Regions from separate parts of the Nonomuraea sp. NPDC049419 genome, predicted to be linked through region 1. Evidence: riboswitches for the same ligand, from Rfam matches in the RefSeq annotation. Region 1 holds a riboswitch; each other region holds the start of a gene.
The links. Region 1 has a riboswitch for cyclic di-AMP ahead of AB0K12_RS40425 (CHAP domain-containing protein). Riboswitches for the same ligand answer to the same signal wherever they lie in the genome.
Positions count from the first base shown of each region.

Region 1 (6,715 bases):
GACGGCCAGCACTCTCACCCGGGAACTCCTGTCAAATGCGAGCGCAGGGCGGGCGCCGCCCTGCTGGTCCACCAGTCATCGGGTACGTCCACGGGCTCGACGGCGACGCCGCGCGAGCCGAGCAGCACGCGCAGCGACGTGATCGCGGTCGAGGGCAGGCTGAGCACGCGCTGGCCCGCGTCGAGGCCGCGCAGCGTCAGCTCGGCCGGCACGCCGCCGTCGTGGACGGTGATGCCGGGACGCTCCCGGATCAGCGCGACGTCCACGGGGTCCTCGCGGCGGTGCGGGTAGTAGGCGAGCGGCTCGCGCGCGGCCAGGTCGGTCAGCCAGCGCAGGTAGTGGTCGCGGCGCACGAGGCCGTTGCGGACGAGCGAGGTGCCGAGCACGACCGTACGCTCGGCGGGGCCTTCGGAGCTGGGCGGCTGCGCGCGCAGCCAGGCGAAGTCGTGGCGGACGAGATGCACGCCGGCTTCCCGTACGGCTTCGGCAAGCCGGTCGTCCACGGGCAGGGCGGTGAAGACCGACACCTCGCTCAGGCGCAGCCGCAGCGCGGCGGCCAGGCCCAGGGCGGCACGCAGCCGTCCCCCTTCGGCGCGGGCCCGCAGCAGCGGCCGGTACGGCCCGGCTGCCAGCAGTTCGAGCAGCCGCAGCGTGGCCAGCCCGTCGTCCACCACGACGACGCGTCCCGGCCTGGACAGCAGCCAGCGCAGCTGCACCCGTCCCGAGAAGGCGTCACCCACCGCCAGCGCGCGGCGCGGCATGCGCTCGCGCGGCTCGGCCAGCTCCAGCCCGCCGGGCAGCGCCATCGAGCGCAGCTCGCGCCGGGTGGCCTTGAGCGGGCGCAGGCCGGCGCGCGGCACGACGGCCGTGGCCGGGCCGAGGAGCCCGGCGTGGTGTGCCTCGACGGCGCACAGCATCTGGAGCGGTGACTCCACCCAGGCCGACGCCTGTTCGACCACTCCTGCCCTCCCGGGTGATGGGCCGTTCACGACCGCTTCAAGCTAGCCCGCCCGGCTTAAGCCGCCAGGAACGCGGCGTGAACAATGGAGGGTATGAACTCGCTCATGCTCAACACGGACGGCGTGCAGATCCCGCAGCTCGGTTATGGCGTCTGGCAGGTCCCTGCCGAGGAGGCCGAGCAGGCGGTCACGACCGCGTTCAAGGCCGGCTACCGGCACATCGACACGGCCGCCGCCTACGGCAACGAGGAGGGCGTGGGCCGCGCGGTGCGCAACAGCGGGCTGCCCAGGGAGAAGGTGTTCGTCACGACCAAGCTGGCCAACGGCGAGCACGCCCGCGCCGAGGCCGCCTTCGATGAGTCGCTGGCCCGGCTCGGCCTCGACTACGTCGATCTCTATCTCATCCACTGGCCGATGCCGGGGCAGGACAAGTACGTGCAGGCGTGGAAGGCCATGGAGAAGATCTACCGGGACGGCAGGGCCAAGGCCATCGGCGTCTCCAACTTCACCGTCCAGACGCTCACCAGGCTCATGGACGAGGCCGACCTCGTCCCCGCCATCAACCAGATCGAGCTCCACCCCTATTTCCAGCAGCGGCAGATGCGCGAGTTCCACGAGGCCAACGGCATCCTCACCGAGGCGTGGAGCCCGCTGGGGCAGGGCAGGGGGCTGCTCGACGACCCGGCGCTGCGGGTGCTGGCCGACAAGCACTGCAAGACGCCGGCGCAGATCGTGCTGCGCTGGCACCTGCAGCTCGGGAACGTGGTGATCCCGAAGTCGGTGACGCCGGCGCGGATCGCCGAGAACATCGACGTCTTCGACTTCATCCTCGACGCCGAGGACCTCGCGGCCATCGGGGCGCTCAGCCGGGGGCAGCGGCTCGGGCCCGACCCCGACTCGTTCGAGTGACGGATGTGACAAAACGACATTCCTGATATTTCCGGCACCACCGACATAAGCCCATATTTGCCTTCCGTATACGATCGCCGGCGTGCGAGATTTCACTTGGGGAATAGCCGCCACCGGCGGCATCGCCCGTACCGTGGGTGCGGCGATCGTGGCGGAGCCGGGCATGCGGGTGGCCGCCGTAGGAAGCAGGAACCCGGCCAGGGCGCAGGCCCTGGCGTCGGCTTTGGGCGCCGAGTCGGCGTACGGGTCCTACGAGGAGCTGTGCGCCGACCCGGCGGTGGACGCGATCTACGTGGCCACCCCGCACGCCCAGCACCTTCAGGTCGCCGAGGCCGCCATCGCGGCGGGCAAGGCGGTGCTGTGCGAGAAGCCGCTGGCCGCGACCGTGGACGACGCCGAGAAGATGGTGCGGCTGGCCCGCGAGGCCGGGGTCTTCCTGATGGAGGCCATGTGGATGCGGTTCAACCCGCTCATCAGGCGCATCAAGGAGGATCCCCGCTTCGGGGAGATCCGGTCGGTGCAGGCGAGCTTCGGCTTCGCCCATCCGTACGACCCGGCGCACCGCCTGTGGGCGCCAGAGCTGGGCGGCGGGGCGCTGCTGGACCTCGGGATCTACCCGTTCGGGCTGGCCCAGCTCATCCTGGGCATGCCCACCGACCTGCACATCACCGGCTCCCTGGCCCCGAACGGCGTTGACGCGGAGGCGGCCGGCGTCTTGCGTTACCCCGGCGGGCGGCACGCTCTCGTGGCCACCTCATTGCTCGGGAATTACCCGAACGGGGCCAGTGTTGTAGGTACTCAGATGCGGGCGGACATCCAGGCGCCGTTCTGGGCACCGCAGCGGATCGTCCTCTCCGGGCCGGCGATGGAGCCGGAAGAGCACGTGCTCGACCCGGCCGACAACGGTTACGCCGGAGAGCTCCGCGAAGTCCGCGCCGCCACGGCCGAAGGCAGGACCGAATCCTCGATCATGCCGCTTGACGAATCCCTTGCCATGATGGGGCTTCTGGCCAAGGCGCGCAGTCAGCTCGGCTGACTTTACTTTTATGGATTTGTAATCCTCTTGCCTCATGTATTACCTTATGGGGCATCTTGAGGCATACGTCCGGTTTGTCCGGCTATGTCAGACCATCGCACGACACATCACAGGATCGTCCTGTGACCGCTGAATCCGCCACGTGCGGAACCGGGGACCCATGTCCTTTGGGGTGAATCGGCACTTCGGTGCCGTAGGGCAGCTTCCACGCCCGAACCCGTCAGCTAACCCGGTAAGCGGCATGGAAGCAAGGAGTAACCCCCTCGATGGCCAAGCATCGTCTTACCGCTGTCTCGAAGAGCACCATCGCCCGCGCCGTCCTCGGCGCCGGCGTCCTGGCCTCGGCCTTCGGCGTCCCCGCCGCGGCCCACGCCGACACCTCCACCGCCGTCGCCGCGGCCACCGCCGCGAAGCACCCGGCCACCGCGCTCGCCGCCCACAAGGCGAGCGAGCGTGACGAAACCAAGATCACCGCCACCGCCGACCAGGTCCTGGCCGTCGCCAGAGCGCAGGTGGGCGTCTCCGAGAACGCCAGCGGCGGCGGGACCAAGTTCCAGCAGTGGTACGCCAACTCCCAGCGTGCCGCCGAGACCGTCGCCCGTGACGGCGGCAGCCGCGCTGCTTACCTGAACGCCGCCTGGTGCTCGATGTTCGTCTCCTGGGTCGGTGAGCACACCGGCGCCCGCCCGCAGGTCGGCTGGGACGCCTGGACCGTCGCCCACGCCAAGTGGTTCGCCGCCAACAAGCGCTTCGGCCACGAGGCCAAGCCGGGTGCCGTGGTGTTCTTCTCCTGGAAGGGCGGCAAGTCCCTGAGCGACATCCAGCATGTGGGCTTCGTCGTCAAGGACAACCACGACGGCACCATCTCCACCATCGAGGGCAACACCGGCAACGGCAAGGTCGAAGAGCGGGTCCGGCCGAAGTCGCAGGTCGTCGGCTACGGCTACCCCGAGTACGCCGGCTGACCCTCCCCCGTCGCGTCTCTCTTCGTGACAGCGGAACGCGCGCCCCTTCCCGGGGGCGCGCGTTCGTCATGTCAGGAGGTCGGCGTACGGCCCCGGTGTCTCGCTGAGCTGGTCGTGGCTGCCGCACTGCACGATCCGGCCTCGGTCGAGCACGACGATCAGATCCGCCATCCGCACTGTGGGGAAGCGGTGGGTGATCAGCAACGTGACGGCTCCCGGATGGCTCTTGGCCGCCTCGGCGTAGCGGGCGAAGACCGCGCTCTCGGCCGGTGCGTCCAGCGCGGCGGTCGGCTCGTCCAGCACCAGCAGCAACGGCTCCGTCCGCATCGACCCGCGGGCCAGGGCCAGCCGCTGCCACTGCCCGCCGGAGAGCCGTACGCCGTGCTCGAACGTCTCCCCCAGCTCTGTCTCCAGCCCCTGAGGCAGCCCGGCGACCACCTGGCCTGCGTCGGCTCGTTCCAGCGCCCCCGCCACGGCCGCGGGGTCGTGCAGCTTCGGCAGATCCCCCACGCCGACCGTCTCGCCGGCCGCCAGCTCGAAGCGAGCGTGATCCTGGAAGACCGCGCCGACCCTGGCCTGCCACGCGTCCTGCGCGAGGTCGCCGAGCGGACGGCCGTCCACCAGGATCGTGCCGCGCGACGGCCGATGCAGCCCGCACAGCAGCTTCACCAGCGTCGTCTTGCCCGACCCGTGCGTGCCGACGAGCGCGACCGTGGCCCCCGCGGGCAGGTGCAGGTCGAGGTCGTGGAGCACCTCGCGGGACGTCCCCGGGTAGGTGAAGGAGAGCCCGGCCAGCGTGATGCCGCTGCGCAGCACCGGCGGCGGCGCTGCGGCGCCTCGATCCTGATGACGGGCGGCCGCGTAGGCGCGGAGCCAGGCGAGGCGGGTGGCGGCGTGCCGGCCCGCGGCGGCGGAGCCGAGGTGGAAGGCGAGGCGGGCGGCCTGGGTGACGAACTGCACGCCGACCGTGGCCACCAGCACCACGTCACCCGCCGTCGCCTGACCCCGGCCGGCCAGCCAGGCGGCGTGGGCGAGCGCGGCGACGTATCCCGCGAGGAACGTGGCCGAGCCTGCGAACGTCAGCAGGCCCGCCCGCAGCCGCGCCCGCCCGAGCGCGGCCGACACCGCGTCCCAGTGCCGTCCCGCCATCGCGTCCAGGACGTCTCCCGCGCCGCCGAGCCGCAGGTCCTTGGCGTCCCCTGCGGACGTGGCCGTCTCCGACAGGCTCAGCTCCAGGCGGGCGGTCTCGGCGGTGCGGGTCGTGGCGGCGTCGATGCGGGCGGCGGCGCGGCCGCGCAGCAGGAGTGAGGGCAGCACGGTGGCGCCCAGCAGGAGCGGGAGCAGCGGATGCACGGCGGCGAGCAGCGCCACACCGAGCCCGATCTGCAGGACCTGCTCGGCCACCAGCGCCAGCGCCCACACCGCGAAGTACAGCTCCCTGCTCTCCTCGCGGAGCGTGCGCAGCCTGTCCAGGTACGCGGGCCGCTCCAGATGCTCGATCGTGGGCAGGCTCGCCGTGAGCCCGAGGATCTCCTCCTGCACGGCCAGCCCCATCCGCTCGGCCAGCTCCTGCATCAGCGCCAGCTCGGCCCGCCCCAGCGCCACCCCTGCCGCCAGCGCCGCCCCCGCCGCCACGGCCTGGACGGCGGCCGGCCCGAGAAGGCCCCGCGTGGCGGCGTCGGTCAGTTCCCGCAGGAACACCCCGACCAGGCCGTGGCTGACGGCGCCCGCGAGCAGGAACCCGGCCAGCATGACCACCGCGCGCCGATCGATCCGCCACGCCACCCGCACCAACGCCCCCAACGCGGCTGCGGTCACGAGGCGCCTCCGGTGGTGAGGGTGGACTGGAGGGTGTACCAGCGGGCGTACCGGCCGCCCAGGGCCATCAGCTGGTCGTGGTCGCCCTCCTCCGCGATGACGCCTCCGTCCAGGACCACGATGCGGTCGGCGCGGCGGACGGTGGCGAAGCGGTGGGAGACGAGCACCAGCGTGCGGCCCCTGGTGTGGTCGAGGAGCCGGTCGAAGACGTCGCGTTCGGCGCGGGCGTCGAGGTGGGCGGTGGGCTCGTCCACGATGAGGACGCGGCGTCCCGAGCGCAGGGCGTACACGGCTCGGGCGAGCGCCACCTTCTGCCACTGGCCGCCGGACAGGTCGCGGCCGCCGGTGAAGGCGCGCGACAGGGGTGTGTCGAGGCCGGCGGGGAGCGCGGCCACGAGGTCCAGCGCGTCCACCGCCTCCAGGGCGGCGAGCACGTCGGCATCGGTGCCGTCGCGGGCGGCGTCGCCGAGGCGGACGTTGTCGCGCAGCGGCAGCGGGTAACGCGCGAAGTCCTGGAAGACGACGGCGGCGGGGCCGGTGGTGACGGTGCCGGAGGACGGGGTGTAGAGGCCGGTGAGGAGCTTGACCAGGGTGGTCTTGCCGGCGCCGTTGAGCCCGACGATCGCCAGCCGCTCCCCCGGGCGGACGTGCAGGGTCAGGTTCCGCAGGAGCGGGCTCGGGCGGTCGGGGTAGGCGAAGGTGACGCCGTCCAGCGCGAGCGCCTTGTCCCCGCCCTCGGCCGGGTCGTCGCTGGACGACGGTGCGAGGAGGCGGAGGGTGGCCTGGAAGGGCGTGGTGCCGTGGCTGATCGCGAACATCTGGTGGCTGCCCGCCCCGTACGCGAAGACCAGCAGCGCCGCCAGCACGCACTGCGCCGGCGCTCCCGCCTCGAGCCGCCCTGCGGCGGTGTGCCAGGCGAGGACGGCGAACGTGCCGGAGGCCGACAGCAGTTGCAGGCCCAGCACCGACGCGTAGCCGCGGACGACGGCCCGCCGCACCCGAGCCTGCGGTGCGAGGTAGGCGCGCAT
Region 1 is NZ_JBFAQB010000022.1:16,151-22,865, reverse strand. Features, by position in the region: gene AB0K12_RS40445 (DUF6716 putative glycosyltransferase) at 1-18, opposite strand, end outside; gene AB0K12_RS40440 (hypothetical protein) at 15-959, opposite strand; gene AB0K12_RS40435 (aldo/keto reductase) at 1,053-1,868, shown strand; gene AB0K12_RS40430 (Gfo/Idh/MocA family oxidoreductase) at 1,951-2,904, shown strand; cyclic di-AMP (ydaO/yuaA leader) riboswitch at 3,022-3,158, shown strand; gene AB0K12_RS40425 (CHAP domain-containing protein) at 3,171-3,869, shown strand; gene AB0K12_RS40420 (ABC transporter ATP-binding protein) at 3,936-5,687, opposite strand; gene AB0K12_RS40415 (ABC transporter ATP-binding protein) at 5,684-6,715, opposite strand, start outside.

Region 2 (6,715 bases), on a different contig from region 1:
GCGTACTCCTGAATGGGCTCGGCCGCCCCACACGGCTTTCGGCGCGCGCTCGCCCGCATAACGCGGCCCCGGCCGGAAACCCGCCGGAAACCGGCGCCGGGGATGGCCAGTGAACGCGCGCGCCCAAAACGCCCACATTTGGGCGTCTTAGGAGATCATCCTCCACCGGAGTCCGGATTCGCGGGACGCCGGGGAAACGATCATGCGCTTATGGCGGCCGCCGGGGTCCAAGGCGAACATCATAAGCGCATGGTCGAGTGACGGGCTTGTCAGTGCGCGGCCTCGTACTTCTCCACGACGGTGGAGGCGATGCGGCCGCGCTCGCTGACGGGCAGGCCGTGGGCCTTGGCCCACTGACGGATCTCCGAGCTCTTCTCCCGGCTCATCGCACGGCTGCCGCCGCGACCGCGGCGACGCGTGGATACGGCGCCCGCCCTGCGCGCGTGCTGCACGAAAGGCGTGAGAGCGTCCCTCAGCTTCTTCGCGTTAAGGTCGCTGAGGTCAATCTCATAGGAGGAGCCGTCAATAGCGAAGCTGACCGTCTCATTGGCCTCGCCCCCATCGAGGTCATCGATGAGAATCTCCTGGATCTGCTTGGCCATGTACGCAATCCTTTCGCGGAGCATTGTTCATTCGCCTGCCCAAACATATACCCGGAAAGGCGTGGAGACAATTCAGCGCTACGGGGATTCGGCTGACTAGCCGATCAGTTCTGCCGCTCGGGCTGATCCTCGCGGTTTCGGCGGCCCCCCAGAGCCTCGGAGCGGACCAACTTCACTACGCCAAAGATGAAGGCGCCGGCCACCACCAGAGGGGGGATGAGCGCTGACAATACGTCCGTTAGGGCTTCCATTCGTCCTTCGCCTCCACGGCTAGCGGGGTTTCGGGGGCGCTTAAAGCGCTCGGCGCGTCGCCACGGGAGCCCGGCTCCTCATGACGCGCGGGCGATGACCACCCGTACCAGACCATAGCGGCACACAGCTGCCCTGCGTGTCGCAGGGGCGCCATCATCCGGCAACCCGGACGCCCCATAGCCTAATGCCAGTCTCTCCAGGCTCCTTACCGGATCAACCGAAAATTTTACGAAAAGACATCGCCCCAGGTACGCCGGTCTCACCGAAGATCTTTTACCACCCGCGTTCCCGCCACCCTGTCGTGCGGCCCCCGCTCCAGCGGCTTGTCCATGAGGATGAGCAGCCCCACGCCGAAGAGCAGCATTCCGGCCACCAGATTGACCACCGGAATGCCCATGAGCATCAGCGGGGCCGGATAGACCAGCGACCGTTTCAGCAGCGTACGGGGCGGCCGGTCGTCCGGCGCCAGGCGAATCCGCATGATCGCCTTACCGAACGTGCGCCCGCGCCGTGAATGAGCCCACCAGTCGTAACCGGCATAAGCGAACCCGGCCACCGCCCATCCGATCACACCGGGCAGCCGGCCACCGAACACCTCCGACATCCCGACAGTCCGCAAGAAGCCCCACAGCGCAATGAACAGAATGTAATAGAAGACCCCGAAGACGAGCGCTTCAATGAAGCGGGCGGCCAGGCGTTCCCACCATTCAGCGGGGCGGGCCTGCGGTCCTGGCGGTGTCCCGGCCATATCTCCCACCTCACGTGTTCGCGGCGCACGGGGACTCTGACCATTTTCACCGGGGGACGCGGACATAACACAAGGGCCGGCGCAGAGCCGGCCCTTGTGTCGCCCTGAAGGGCTACCTGACCTTGACGACCACGGTCTTGCCGAACTTGTCGCCGAACGTCTGGTGCAGCGGCTTGTCCCAGAGCTGCGACGCGCCGTTGAGCGCGTAGATGAGCCCCGCGATCATCGGGCCCAGGATCGGCACCCAGTAGAAGATGTAGCCGCCCACCGTCAGCAGGGCGCGCTTGAGTGCGACGTCGGTCGGCACGCCGTCGGGCTGCAGCTGCCCGCCGACCTGGACGACCTTGATGCCCAGCGCCATCTTGCCGACGGTCTGGCCCTTCATCTTCGTCAGCAGGAAGTCGTAGAGCAGATAGACGATGGTGACGACGATCGAGACGACCACGTAGTACAGGATCCCGAAGGTGATCCCGCTCGTGAGGCCCGTGATCGAGCTGTAGGAGGGGTACAGCGGCGCCAGCAGGAGCTGCACCACGTACATGACGATGCCGAAGATGACGCCGTCGAGGAACCTGGCGAGCAGGCGCTGCCACCACTCGGCGAGCGGCGCGGGCGCACCGGGCGGCTGGACGCCGACCGGCTTGCCGTAGGGCTGCCCGTAGCCGGGCTGCTGGCCGTAGCCGCCCTGACCGTACGGCTGGGGCTGCCCGTAGCCGGGCTGCTGGCCGTACTGCTGCTGGGGGTCGTAGCCCTGCTGGCCGTAGGCCTGCTGCCCGTAGCCGGGCTGCGACTGCTGCTGCTGGCCGTAACCCTGCTGCTGCCCGTATGCCTGCTGGGCGTCGTAGCCCTGCTGGCCGTAGCCCGGCTGCGACTGCTGCTGCTGACCGTAACCCTGCTGGCCGGACGGGGGCTGCTGGCCGTAGCCCTGCTGCTGGCCGTAGCCCTGCTGCTGGCCGTAGCCGGGCTGGGACGGCGGCTGCTGGCCGTAACCCTGCTGCTGCTGGCCATAGCCCTGCTGGGGGTCATAGCCCTGCTGCTGGCCGTAGCCGGGCTGCGACGGGGGCTGCTGTCCGTACTGGGGCTGCTGGCCGTAGCCCGGCTGGGACTGCTGCTGCTGTCCGTAGCCCTGCTGCTGGGGGTCGTAGCCCTGCTGCTGCTGGGGGTCGTAGCCCTGCTGCTGCTGCTGGGGGTCGTAGCCCTGCTGGGGGTAGCCCTGCTGCCCGTAACCGGGCTGCGACTGCTGCTGCTGGCCGTAGCCCTGCTGGCCGTACTGGGGTTGCTGGCCGTATGAGGGCGGCTGCTGGCCGTACTGGGGTTGCTGCTGGCCATAGCCGTACTGTTGTTGTTGTTGCTGTCCGTACTGGGGCTGCTGCCCGTAGGCGTCGTCCGCCCGGTAGCCGACCACAGTGACGTCCGGGTCGGGCTCGCCGGGGTGGCGGCCCGCGTTCTGCTGCCCGTAAGGGGTGCCGGGTGCAGAATTCTCGCCGGATTCGTCCTGTGGATACGGCGGCTGTCCGGTGCTCACCGTGTCACCTCGCTTCGAGTGCGCATGTGGCACGTGTCAGGACACATGCCTGTGCTGCCCAACGTATCGACATAGGTATCAACAATCACCTTTCCATCTGGTCAAGGTCCGCGTCACCCGATGTCAGATGCAGCAGCATGCGGGTGTTGCCAAGGGTGTTCGGTTTGACGTGTTCCAGGTCGAGGAACTCCGCGACACCCTCGTCGTACGAGGCCAGCAGTTCGGCGTACACCTCGGGCGAGACCGGCGTGCCCTGAATCCGGCGAAAGCCCAGTCTTGCGAAGAAGTCGACCTCAAAAGTCAGACAGAACACACGCCGCAGACCTAGATCATTCGCCTGCTGTATCAGCGCCGAGACGATCCGATGGCCGACGCCCATGCCACGGCACTGCGGATCCACGGCCACGGTGCGGACCTCGGCGAGGTCCTCCCAGAGCACGTGGAGCGCACCGCAACCGACGACCTGCCCGCCCCGTTCGGCCACCCAGAACTCCTGTACGTCCTCGTACAGGGTGACGGTGGCCTTCTTCAGGAGCCGCGGGCCCGCCCCCGCGTAGGTGTCCACGAGCCTCCTGATGCCCCGCACGTCGGGCGTGCGGGCGCGCCGGACCACCACCGCGGTCTCGGCTGCTGTCAGTTCGGCCACCTGCTCCATGGCCCTCCAGGGTACAGATGTCATTACGGCTCGGCCCTAACTCCCACGTCTCGGCCCATGCTGTTACAACTCGTGCTCATCCGAGCACGCGCTCTGAGCAGGCCCGCGAGTCGCCAGATCAGGCGGCAAATCCGTCATAAGTTGCGTTTCGTACGGCCAGGCACGAGATCACCTTGTGACTCTTCGGTTGTGAAACCTCTACAGAGTCGGCAGTTCTGGTTGAGCACGAACCCGGAGTGCATTAGTGTCCAGCGACGATGTTCCCCGCGTGTCGCGCGCGGGCGACACGCCTAATCCTCCGCGAGGAGGAGCCGGGGAACCGCCGGTGACGCCCCCCAGCGCCACCATCGGGGTGAATCCGCAATGTCCGGTAGGGCTGCTCCGGCCCGAACCCGTCAGCTAACCCGGCAGGCGTCGACGAGAGGAGCTGGTTGGTGAAGCGCACGCGCACGCGTGAGAGGACGACCGCGGGCAAGCACGCCCGCCCTCCGCAACACGCCTCCCGGCGGTCGCGTCTGCTCGGTGTAATAAGTGTCACACTGGCCACCTTTTTGGTCGCCGCCCCCGTCGGCTCCGCGTCCGCCGACCCCAAGCCCTCGCTCCAAGACCTGGCCAAGCAGGTCGAGAAGATGCACACCGAGATCGAGACGCTGGCCGAGGAGTACAACAGCCAGCGGGAGAAGCTCAAGAGCGCCAAGAGGGCCGCTGACGCCGCGAAGAAGACCCTGGCCACCAGCGAGGCCGACCTCGCCGCCAAGCGCGCCAAGGCCGCCGCACTGGCCGAGAACGCCTACATCACCGGCGGCCTCAGCCGCGCCCTCGCCTTCGCCACCTCCGACGACCCCGACGAGTTCCTCGACCGCGCCGCCACCACGTACGTGCTGCAGCAGCAGCAGGGCGAGGCCGTCAACCAGGTCACCAAGGCCAGGGAGGCCGCCGAACGGGCCAAGGCGGGCGCCGCCACCCGCATCAAGGAGGTCGAGAAACTCATCTCCGACCTCGACAACAAGCGCGACAAGATCACCAAACTGGTCACCAAGGTCGAGAGCAACCTCTTCAGGCGGGCGCTCGGCGAAGCAGGCCGGCCGGGCACCCGGGCCCAGCGCGTCAACCTGCCCATCGTGGGCAGCGGCAAGGCCGCCCAGGCCGCCAGGTGGGCGCTCACGCAGCAGCTCAAGCCATACGTGTGGGGCGCCGAAGGCCCCAACTCCTACGACTGCAGCGGCCTCGTCATGGCCGCGTACCAGCAGGTCGGCATCTCGCTGCCGCACTACACCGGCAGCCAGTGGACGGCGGGCCGCCACATCGACCGCTCCGAGCTGCGCCCAGGCGACCTGGTCTTCTTCTACAGCGACCTGCACCACGTGGGCATCTACCTCGGCGGCGGCATGATGGTGCACGCCCCGCGGACCGGCGACGTCGTCCGCATCGCCTCGATCGAGCGGCGGCCCTTCGCCGGCGCGGTGCGCATCGCCGACTGAGCCGCCCCGACCGAGCCCGTTCCGACCGAGCCGCCCCGACCGAGCCGCTCTGAATGAGCCCGCACCGTTAGGAGCCGCCCTGCGAGGACCGCAGAAGGCCCTCCAGAGGTCCGCGGGGCCCGCCCCACACGAGCCCGTCGCCGTGATCAGATCAGCTGGCGGCGGGCCGCCCAGGCCACGGCCTCGATCGCCGTGGCGACGCCGATGCGGTCGCAGATGCCCCGCAGTCTCCGGCGTACGGTACGGCCGCTGATGTCCAGCCGTCTGCCCACCCGGTCGACCGTGACCCCTTTCGCCAGCTCCGACAGCAATGCGAGGTCCGCATGGCTGAGTTCAACACCTTCAGTGAGCACTTCCATCGGGAGCCCTCCCCCCCAACAGCAGAACGTGGGCCTCTCGACCGGACCCAGGTTGCTCCTCGCAGACCGTAAACGCATCCTGGAAAGGTCGTCAAGCATGACAACCGTGTGGCTTGACCAGCACTATTGACATGATCCGAAATATGTGACGCCCTGGCGATAAAGCACTACAGAACGCCGCCAAATAGCGGGCCCGCGCAACGCGGAAATCGGCGCCGAACGCCTTTCGATCTTTCTCTTCGCACCCATTTGCAGCCGCCCGCCCGGCGTACGGGCAGCACGACGGAACGGCCGGTCGGCGAGGTGTTCCAGGGCGGTGCGGCCTCGTCGCCGGCCGGCTCGCGACGGCCGCCCCTGGCCATGCGGCAGAGCCGCCCGCACCTGCGCGCCCGACCCGCCTGCGGTCCTGCGAACTTGACCGGGTGCTTACAGACGATCAGATGTCGGAAAGCGGGCCGACCAGAATGCGGTTCGGCGCAGGCGTCCAGAAGTGCCCTGACCGCGCACGCGAAACGGCGGCGCCGCCCTCAGGGCAGCGCCGCCTTGACCGTGCTCAGCGACCGTGCTCAGCGACCGTGCCCAATGGCTGGGCTCAGTGACTGGGCTCAATGACTGGGCTCAGTGGCTGGGCTTGACCAGCGGGAACAGGATGGTCTCGCGGATGTTCTTGCCGGTGAACGCCATGATCATCCGGTCGATGCCGGCGCCCATGCCCCCGGTCGGCGGCATGGCGTATTCGAGCGCCTGCAGGAAGTCCTCGTCGAGCTGCATGGCCTCCAGGTCGCCGCCGGCGGCCAGCAGCGACTGCTCGACCAGCCGGCGCCGCTGCTCGATCGGGTCGATCAGCTCGGAGTAGGCGGTGCCGAGCTCGGTGCCGAACCCGATGAGGTCCCACTTCTCGGTCAGCAGCGGGTTGTCGCGGTGCTGGCGGGTCAGCGGCGAGGTCTCCAGCGGGTAGTCCATGACGAACGTCGGCTGCACGAGCGTGTGCTCGACCAGCGCCTCGAACAGCTCCTGCACGAGCTTGCCCGAGCCCCACTTCGGGTCCCAGTGGACCTCGCGGCGGTCGGCCAGCTTGCGCAGTTCCTCAAGG
Region 2 is NZ_JBFAQB010000004.1:396,137-402,851, reverse strand. Features, by position in the region: gene AB0K12_RS15925 (Lsr2 family protein) at 270-602, opposite strand; gene AB0K12_RS15920 (RDD family protein) at 1,114-1,602, opposite strand; gene AB0K12_RS15915 (RDD family protein) at 1,715-3,127, opposite strand; gene AB0K12_RS15910 (amino-acid N-acetyltransferase) at 3,213-3,782, opposite strand; cyclic di-AMP (ydaO/yuaA leader) riboswitch at 4,060-4,211, shown strand; gene AB0K12_RS15905 (C40 family peptidase) at 4,334-5,263, shown strand; gene AB0K12_RS15900 (LuxR C-terminal-related transcriptional regulator) at 5,410-5,622, opposite strand; gene lysX (bifunctional lysylphosphatidylglycerol synthetase/lysine--tRNA ligase LysX) at 6,241-6,715, opposite strand, start outside.
Region 2: another riboswitch for cyclic di-AMP. It lies ahead of AB0K12_RS15905 (C40 family peptidase); the one in region 1 lies ahead of AB0K12_RS40425 (CHAP domain-containing protein).

Region 3 (6,715 bases), on a different contig from region 1:
GATCATGAAGGGCCGCAGGTAGAGGCTGTGCCCCTCGGTGGTGGGCACGTACTCCTTGTCGGTGCTGACGAGCAGCTCCAGCGACTCGACGAACGTCTCCTCGGGCAGCTCCGGCATGGCCATGCGCTGGGCGGAGCGGTTGAAGCGGGCGGCGTTGGCGTAGGGGCGGAACGTCACGATCGAGCCGTTGGCCTGCCGGTACGCCTTGAGCCCCTCGAAGAGCTCCTGGGCGTAGTGGAAGACCGCGGTGGCCGGGTCGAGGACGAGCGGCCCGTACGCCTCGAGGCGCGCGTCGTGCCAGCCCTTACCCTCGGTGAAGTCGATCGAGATCATGTGATCGGTGAAGACCTGCCCGAACCCGGGGGTCGCCAGTACCTGCTCCCGCTCGGCCGCGGTGCGAGCATGGTCGGATAGCTGCACGTCGAAGCTGAGCTTCTGAGCGATGGTCATGACGTCGGTCCTTCTCTCTGCGATCTACCGAAAACTACCGGAAGCTGCCCGCTGTCTGCGGTTCTGCGACTGCCGCGAGGGGCGGCCGCGCCGGGAGGCAGTCCGTACTTCCTATTGTCTCGCTATATGGGATGGCAAGGGGTCAACGGGGGATATAGCCCCCATTTCTCCGTACAGGAACACGAAAAAGCGCCCGGCAGTCCGCTCAGGGCCGCCGGGCGCTCGTGATCGGGCTAGGCGGTCCTAGCCGGATACTCGCGCGGTGATGTCGTCGCCGATCTGCCGCGTGCCGCGCGGGGCGGAGCCCGCGACGCGCGCCGCGATGTCGTCGGCGACGGCCTGCTCCACCCTGGCCGCCTCGGCGCTCAGGCCGAGGTGGTCGAGGAGCATGGCGACGGAGAGGATGGTCGCGGTCGGGTCGGCCTTGCCCTGGCCCGCGATGTCGGGCGCGCTGCCGTGGACCGGCTCGAACATGCTGGGCGCGGCGCCGTCGGGGTTGATGTTGCCGCTGGCGGCCAGGCCGATGCCGCCCGCGATGGCGGCGCCGAGGTCGGTGATGATGTCGCCGAAGAGGTTGTCGGTGACCACCACGTCGAAGCGCTCGGGCTGGGTGACGAAGAACATCGAGGCCGCGTCGATGTGGGAGTAGTCGACGGCGATCTCGGGGTAGTCGGCGGCGACCCGGTTGACGGTGCGCTGCCACAGGTCGCCCGCGAAGGTGAGGACGTTCGTCTTGTGGACGAGCGTGAGCTTCTTGCGCGGGCGCGACTGAGCTTTCTCGAAGGCGTAGCGGACCACGCGCTCGACGCCGTGTGCGGTGTTGAGCGACTCCTGCGTGGCGATCTCGTGCGGGGTGCCGCGCCGCATGGCGCCGCCGGTGCCGGCGTAGAGGCCCTCGGTGCCCTCGCGGACGACGATCATGTCGATCTTCTCGGGCGGGGTGTCGGCCAGCGGGGTGCGCACGCCGGGGAACAGCTTGACCGGGCGCAGGTTGACGTAGTGATCGAACTCGAACCGCAGCCGCAGCAGCAGGTCGCGCTCCAGGACGCCGGGCGGCACGCTGGGGTCTCCGACGGCGCCGAGCAGGATGGCGTCGTAGCCGCGCAGCTCGTGGAGCACCGAGTCGGGCAACGTCTCGCCGGTGCGGTGATAGCGCGCGGCGCCCAGGTCGTAGTGGGTGGGCTCGATCTTGGTGCCCACGGCCTCCAGGACCTTGAGCCCTTCTGCGACGACCTCGGTGCCGATGCCGTCACCGGGGATGACAGCCAGGCGGATGTTACGCGACTCCATGGGCGGTACCTTACCGGCTCGTCTCGACTGACGAACACATCATCTCATTTTCCGGACGTCCGATTTTGCATGTATTGCGACCTTTTGACCGATTCGTTAGAGTCCGTCAGGCCTAATCCACGCAGCAGGTGCGTGGAGCCGGGGACCCACCTCCCCCAGGGGCGAATCGGCTTCGCCGTAGGGCTGTCTTCCAGGCCCGAGCCCGTCAGCTAACCCGGCCGGCCGCATGGAAGGACAGACCCCTGTCTCGCATCGCCATCGCCCTGGCGGGTGTCGCCGCCGGGCTCATCGTGTGCCCCCCTCCGGCCTCCGCCGCGCCGACGCCCGCCGGCCCCGGTGAAAGCCGCCACTCCCCCGACACGAACTCCGACCCCGACACGAAATCCGGCCCCGAAACGAACGCGGCCGGCTCGATCACCCTGACCGGTCCCGAGGTCAAGCGCATCCAGCAGAAGCGCGCGCCCAAGCCGGCCTGGAAGACCGCCCTCAGGTTCGCGATGCACCAGCGCGGCATCCCGTACGTGTGGGGCGGCACCAGCCGCAGCGGGTACGACTGCTCCGGGCTCATGCTCAGGGCGTACCAGAAGGCGGGGGTCCACCTGCCGCGCACCGCCGCCGAGCAGTACAACGCGTTCTCCCGGAAAATCAGCTGGAACCATCTCAAGCCCGGTGACCTGGTCTTCTTCAGCGGACTCGGTCACGTGGGCATGATCTCCAAGCCCGGCTACATGGTGCACGCGCCGCACTCGGGCGACGTGGTGAAGGAGGAGAAGCTCTCCGACTGGCGCCGGCAGGCGTTCGTCGGAGCGGTCAGGCCCGACCGCGAGGGCGTCCGCCAGTGGCGCGAGCTGCAGAAACGGCGCGATGACCCCGCTCCGTCGATGCTGACCGCGACCCTCTGACCTGACACCACCCGGACGAGCGGCCCCGTGCGAGCGAGCGCGGGGCCGTTCTGGGCTCACCTGCTCTGGGGGGCTCCGCCGTTGTCACGCCGGTCGAGGGCCATCTGGACGGCCTCGGCCGCCTCGTCCTCTTGGTCCTCGGCACGGTTGAAGGCATACATCTCGTACATGTGGCTCATCTCGCTTCGCGGACGTGTTCCTGAGAAAGGGGGAAGCCGGACTCCGGTCGCGAGCCCGACCGGGCCTGAATCTCGTGGTCCGGGTCACGGACCGGACGAAGGGACTTGACGGCCGACGCATACGCCGCTCACCGCGGCGGGTCGTCGACCTGCCCTAACAGGCCCCGCCGCGGCAGGTAATGAGTACGAGAACCTGGCGCATCACCGGCTACAGTACCCGAGGACAGTGCTTGGATGTCCTACTATCTCGCATGCTGAGACAGAAAAGGGCCGCCACCCGAAACGGGTGACGGCCCTGCGCAGGTCAGAGGGTCAGTCCTCCAGGTCGACCGAGCGGCCGCTCTCGGCGCCGATCTCGGCGCCGATCTGCTCGACCACCTCGGCCGGGATCGCCGAGTCGACGGTCAGCGCGATGAGCGCCTTGCCGCCCTTGACGTCACGGGCCACCTGCATCGAGGCGATGTTGATGCCGTGCTCGCCGAGCAGCCGGCCGACCACGCCGACGACGCCGGGGCGGTCGGTGTAGGTGTAGAAGCACAGGTGGGCCGTCGGCTCGATCTCCATCTCGAAGCCGTTGACCTCGACGATCTTGGTGATCTGGCGCGGCCCGGACAGCGTGCCCGACACCGAGACCGTGCGGCCGTCGGCCAGCACGCCGCGCACGGTCACCAGGTTGCGCCAGTCGGGGCTCTCGGAGCTGGTGACCAGCTCGACCGCGATGCCGCGGTCCTTGGCCAGCAGCGGCGCGTTGACGTAGGTGACCTGCTCCTCGACCACGTCGGCGAAGACGCCCTTGAGCGCGGCCAGCTCGATCACCCGCACGTCCTGGGCGGCGATCTCGCCGCGCACCTCGACGTCGAGCTTGGTGGCCACCTCGCCGGCCAGCGCGGTGAAGACCCGGCCCAGCTTCTCGGCCAGCGGCAGGCCCGGCTTGACGTCCTCGGCCACCGCGCCGCCCTGGACGTTGACCGCGTCGGGCACGAACTCGCCCGCCAGCGCCAGCTTCACGCTGCGCGCGACCTGGGTGCCGGCCTTCTCCTGAGCCTCGTGGGTGGAGGCGCCGAGGTGGGGCGTGACGACGACCTGGTCGAGCTCGAACAGCGGGCTGTCGGTGCACGGCTCCTTGGCGAAGACGTCCAGGCCGGCTCCCGCGACCCGGCCCTCCTTGATCGCCGCGTAGAGGGCGCCCTCGTCGACGATGCCGCCGCGCGCGACGTTGACGATCCGCACGCTGGGCTTGACCTGGTGCAGCTCACGGTCGCCGATGAGCCCGACGGTCTCCTTGGACTTGGGCAGGTGGACGGTGATGAAGTCGGCCTGCTTGAGCACCTCGTCGAGGCTGACCAGCCGGACGCCCATCTGCGCGGCGCGGGCCGGCGGCAGGTAGGGGTCGTAGGCGATCAGCTCGACCCCGAACGGCGCCAGCCGCTGGGCCACGAGCTGGCCGATCTTGCCGAGGCCGAGGATGCCGACGACCTTCTCGTCGAGCTCGACACCGGTGTACTTCGAGCGCTTCCACTCACCGTTCTTCAGCGCGGCGTGGGCCTGGGCCGTGTTGCGCGCGCTGGCCAGGATGAGCGCGATGGTCTGCTCGGCGGCGCTGGTGATGTTGGAGGTCGGAGCGTTGACGACCATGACGCCGGCCTTGGTGGCCGCCTCGACGTCGACGTTGTCGAGGCCGACCCCCGCGCGGGCGACCACCCGCAGCTTCGGCGCGGCGGCGATGGCCTCGGCGTCGACCTGCGTGGCGGAGCGGACGATGAGCGCGTCAACGTCGGCGAGGGCGGGCAGCAGCTGGGAACGGTCGGCGCCGTCGGTGTGGCGGACCTCGAAATCAGCGCCGAGTACGGCGAGACCGGCCTCGGACAGCTCCTCTGCGACCAGAACGACGGGCTTGTTCACTGGTGTGGATCCTTAAGGCAGGGCGGGCTTGGGAGGGACACGTCCACGGATCCCCCCGGCGGTCCCACAGAGTCTATCGGGCGCTTGTGAACGCGTTCACGAGAGACTCACGATGTGAGACGGGAGGCCCTGTACCCAGCAGAGTGGAAAGTCATCCACGCCGCTCCCATCTTTGTCTTGATCGGGAGATTTATTCGCCATTAGCCTGATAAGCCGTGGCCGACTACCTATGGTTCGTCATATGAGCATCGGGAATCCTGCGCTTGCCGACGTGCTCGCCCAGCATGGCACTCCGCACCGCCTGCTGGGCGCTCTTGCCGACGGTGGAGTCCTGGTGGCAGTGCGACCAGATCGTTCCGTGGTCCTCGGGACCACTCAAGTAGGTGACCGGGTGCTGCTGGGCTACACCAGCCCCGCCACCTACGCCCGGCACCGCGGAAGCCATTCGCTGTCGGCCTGCGACGCCGACACCATCCTGGACATCCAGCGCGTCACCGGAGTGCGCGAGATCGTGATCGACGCGGCAGGCCCGGCCGCCGCGGCCGTGCCCATCGACGATCTCCAACGTTTCCTCACCACGACGCGCACGGGGCCCACGCCCGTGCTGTCGGGGGCGGCCCCCGCCGCCTACGCCACGGGCGCGATGGCCACCGTGTCACGCGGCGCCGCGCTCGCGCAGGTGGCTCCCCCGTCCCCCGAGGCCCCCGCGCTGCCGTGGGTGCCCGCGCCGCGGCCGCACCTGTCGGGGCCGATGCAGCAGGTGGACCCCGGCTACCGGCGGTGCACGCATCCGATCCTGCCCGCGCTGCGGCAGGCCATCGCGTACCTGCTGATGGACTTCCCGCTCGTGCACCACGTCTGGATCAGCGAGGCCCGCACGGCGTCCGGAGCTCCCGGGATCATGCTGCACGTCAAGGTGCACATGTCCGCGGCGGAGGACGTCGTACGCGACCTGCACCGCCTCGTACGCGCCCGGCTGCCGCAGTTCGCCGCCTCAGGGGCGCCGATCCTGATGGCCAGGGTCGCCGACGCGCGCAGCGAGCGCCGGATGATCGAGATCGGCGCGCACGTGGTCTGCGCCAGCGTGAACGACTGACCGGCGGAGGGCTCGCGAAAGTGGGCCCTCCCCAACGAGCCCTCGCTCGGTTTCAATGAGGTAATGATCACACCGGGGGTGGGCACGGCCACCGTCCCGAAAGGCGTGCGGTTCGGTTATGGGATCGGGTCGTTCTGCACCTCGACTGTCAACGCGGTGCCCGGCCTGCTGCTGCTGTTCTACATGACGAACTTCCTCGCGGTGCCCGCGTGGCTGGCCGGTGTGGTGGTGACCGCGCCCAAGATCTGGGACCTGATCATCAACCCGCTCGTCGGGCGCTGGTCGGACCGGACCGTCTCGCGCTGGGGGCCGCGCCGGCCCTGGCTGCTGGCCGGGGCGTGCACGCTGCCGGTCGCCTTCTTCCTGGTGTTCGCCGGGCCGCCGCTGACCGGGGTGCCCGCCGCGCTGTACGTCGGCGCCTGCTTCATGGCCACGGCGACCGCGTACGCGCTGTTCGAGGTGCCGTACAAGGCGATGCCCGGCGAGATGACGCACGACTACCACGAGCGCACGGCGCTGCTGCAGTGGCGGATGGTCTTCATCGGCGCGGCCACCGCGATCAGCGGCGTGCTGGCGCCGGCCATCGCCACCAGCGACGGCGAGCACGGCACGCTGAGCAGCTACCGGACGATGGGCCTGACGATCGCGGTCATCCTGCTCGTCGCCATGCTCGCCTCGTTCCTCGGCACCGCCCGCGCCCCCATGACGGGAGCGCCGGAGCCGGACCGCGGCGGGTGGCGCGAGCAGTTCGCGGCGATCAGGGGGAACCCGGCGTTCATCTGGCTGACCGTGCTGGCCTGCACGCAGATGCTGGCCGTCAGCATGATGCTGGCCGCCGCGCCCTACTTCGCGACGTACACGCTCGGCTCGTCGGGGGCCACCCAGACGCTCTTCGC
Region 3 is NZ_JBFAQB010000005.1:306,198-312,912, forward strand. Features, by position in the region: gene AB0K12_RS18680 (branched-chain amino acid aminotransferase) at 1-450, opposite strand, end outside; gene AB0K12_RS18685 (3-isopropylmalate dehydrogenase) at 694-1,740, opposite strand; cyclic di-AMP (ydaO/yuaA leader) riboswitch at 1,840-1,979, shown strand; gene AB0K12_RS18690 (C40 family peptidase) at 2,031-2,642, shown strand; gene serA (phosphoglycerate dehydrogenase) at 3,134-4,723, opposite strand; gene AB0K12_RS18700 (hypothetical protein) at 4,965-5,819, shown strand; gene AB0K12_RS18705 (MFS transporter) at 5,883-6,715, shown strand, end outside.
Region 3: another riboswitch for cyclic di-AMP. It lies ahead of AB0K12_RS18690 (C40 family peptidase); the one in region 1 lies ahead of AB0K12_RS40425 (CHAP domain-containing protein).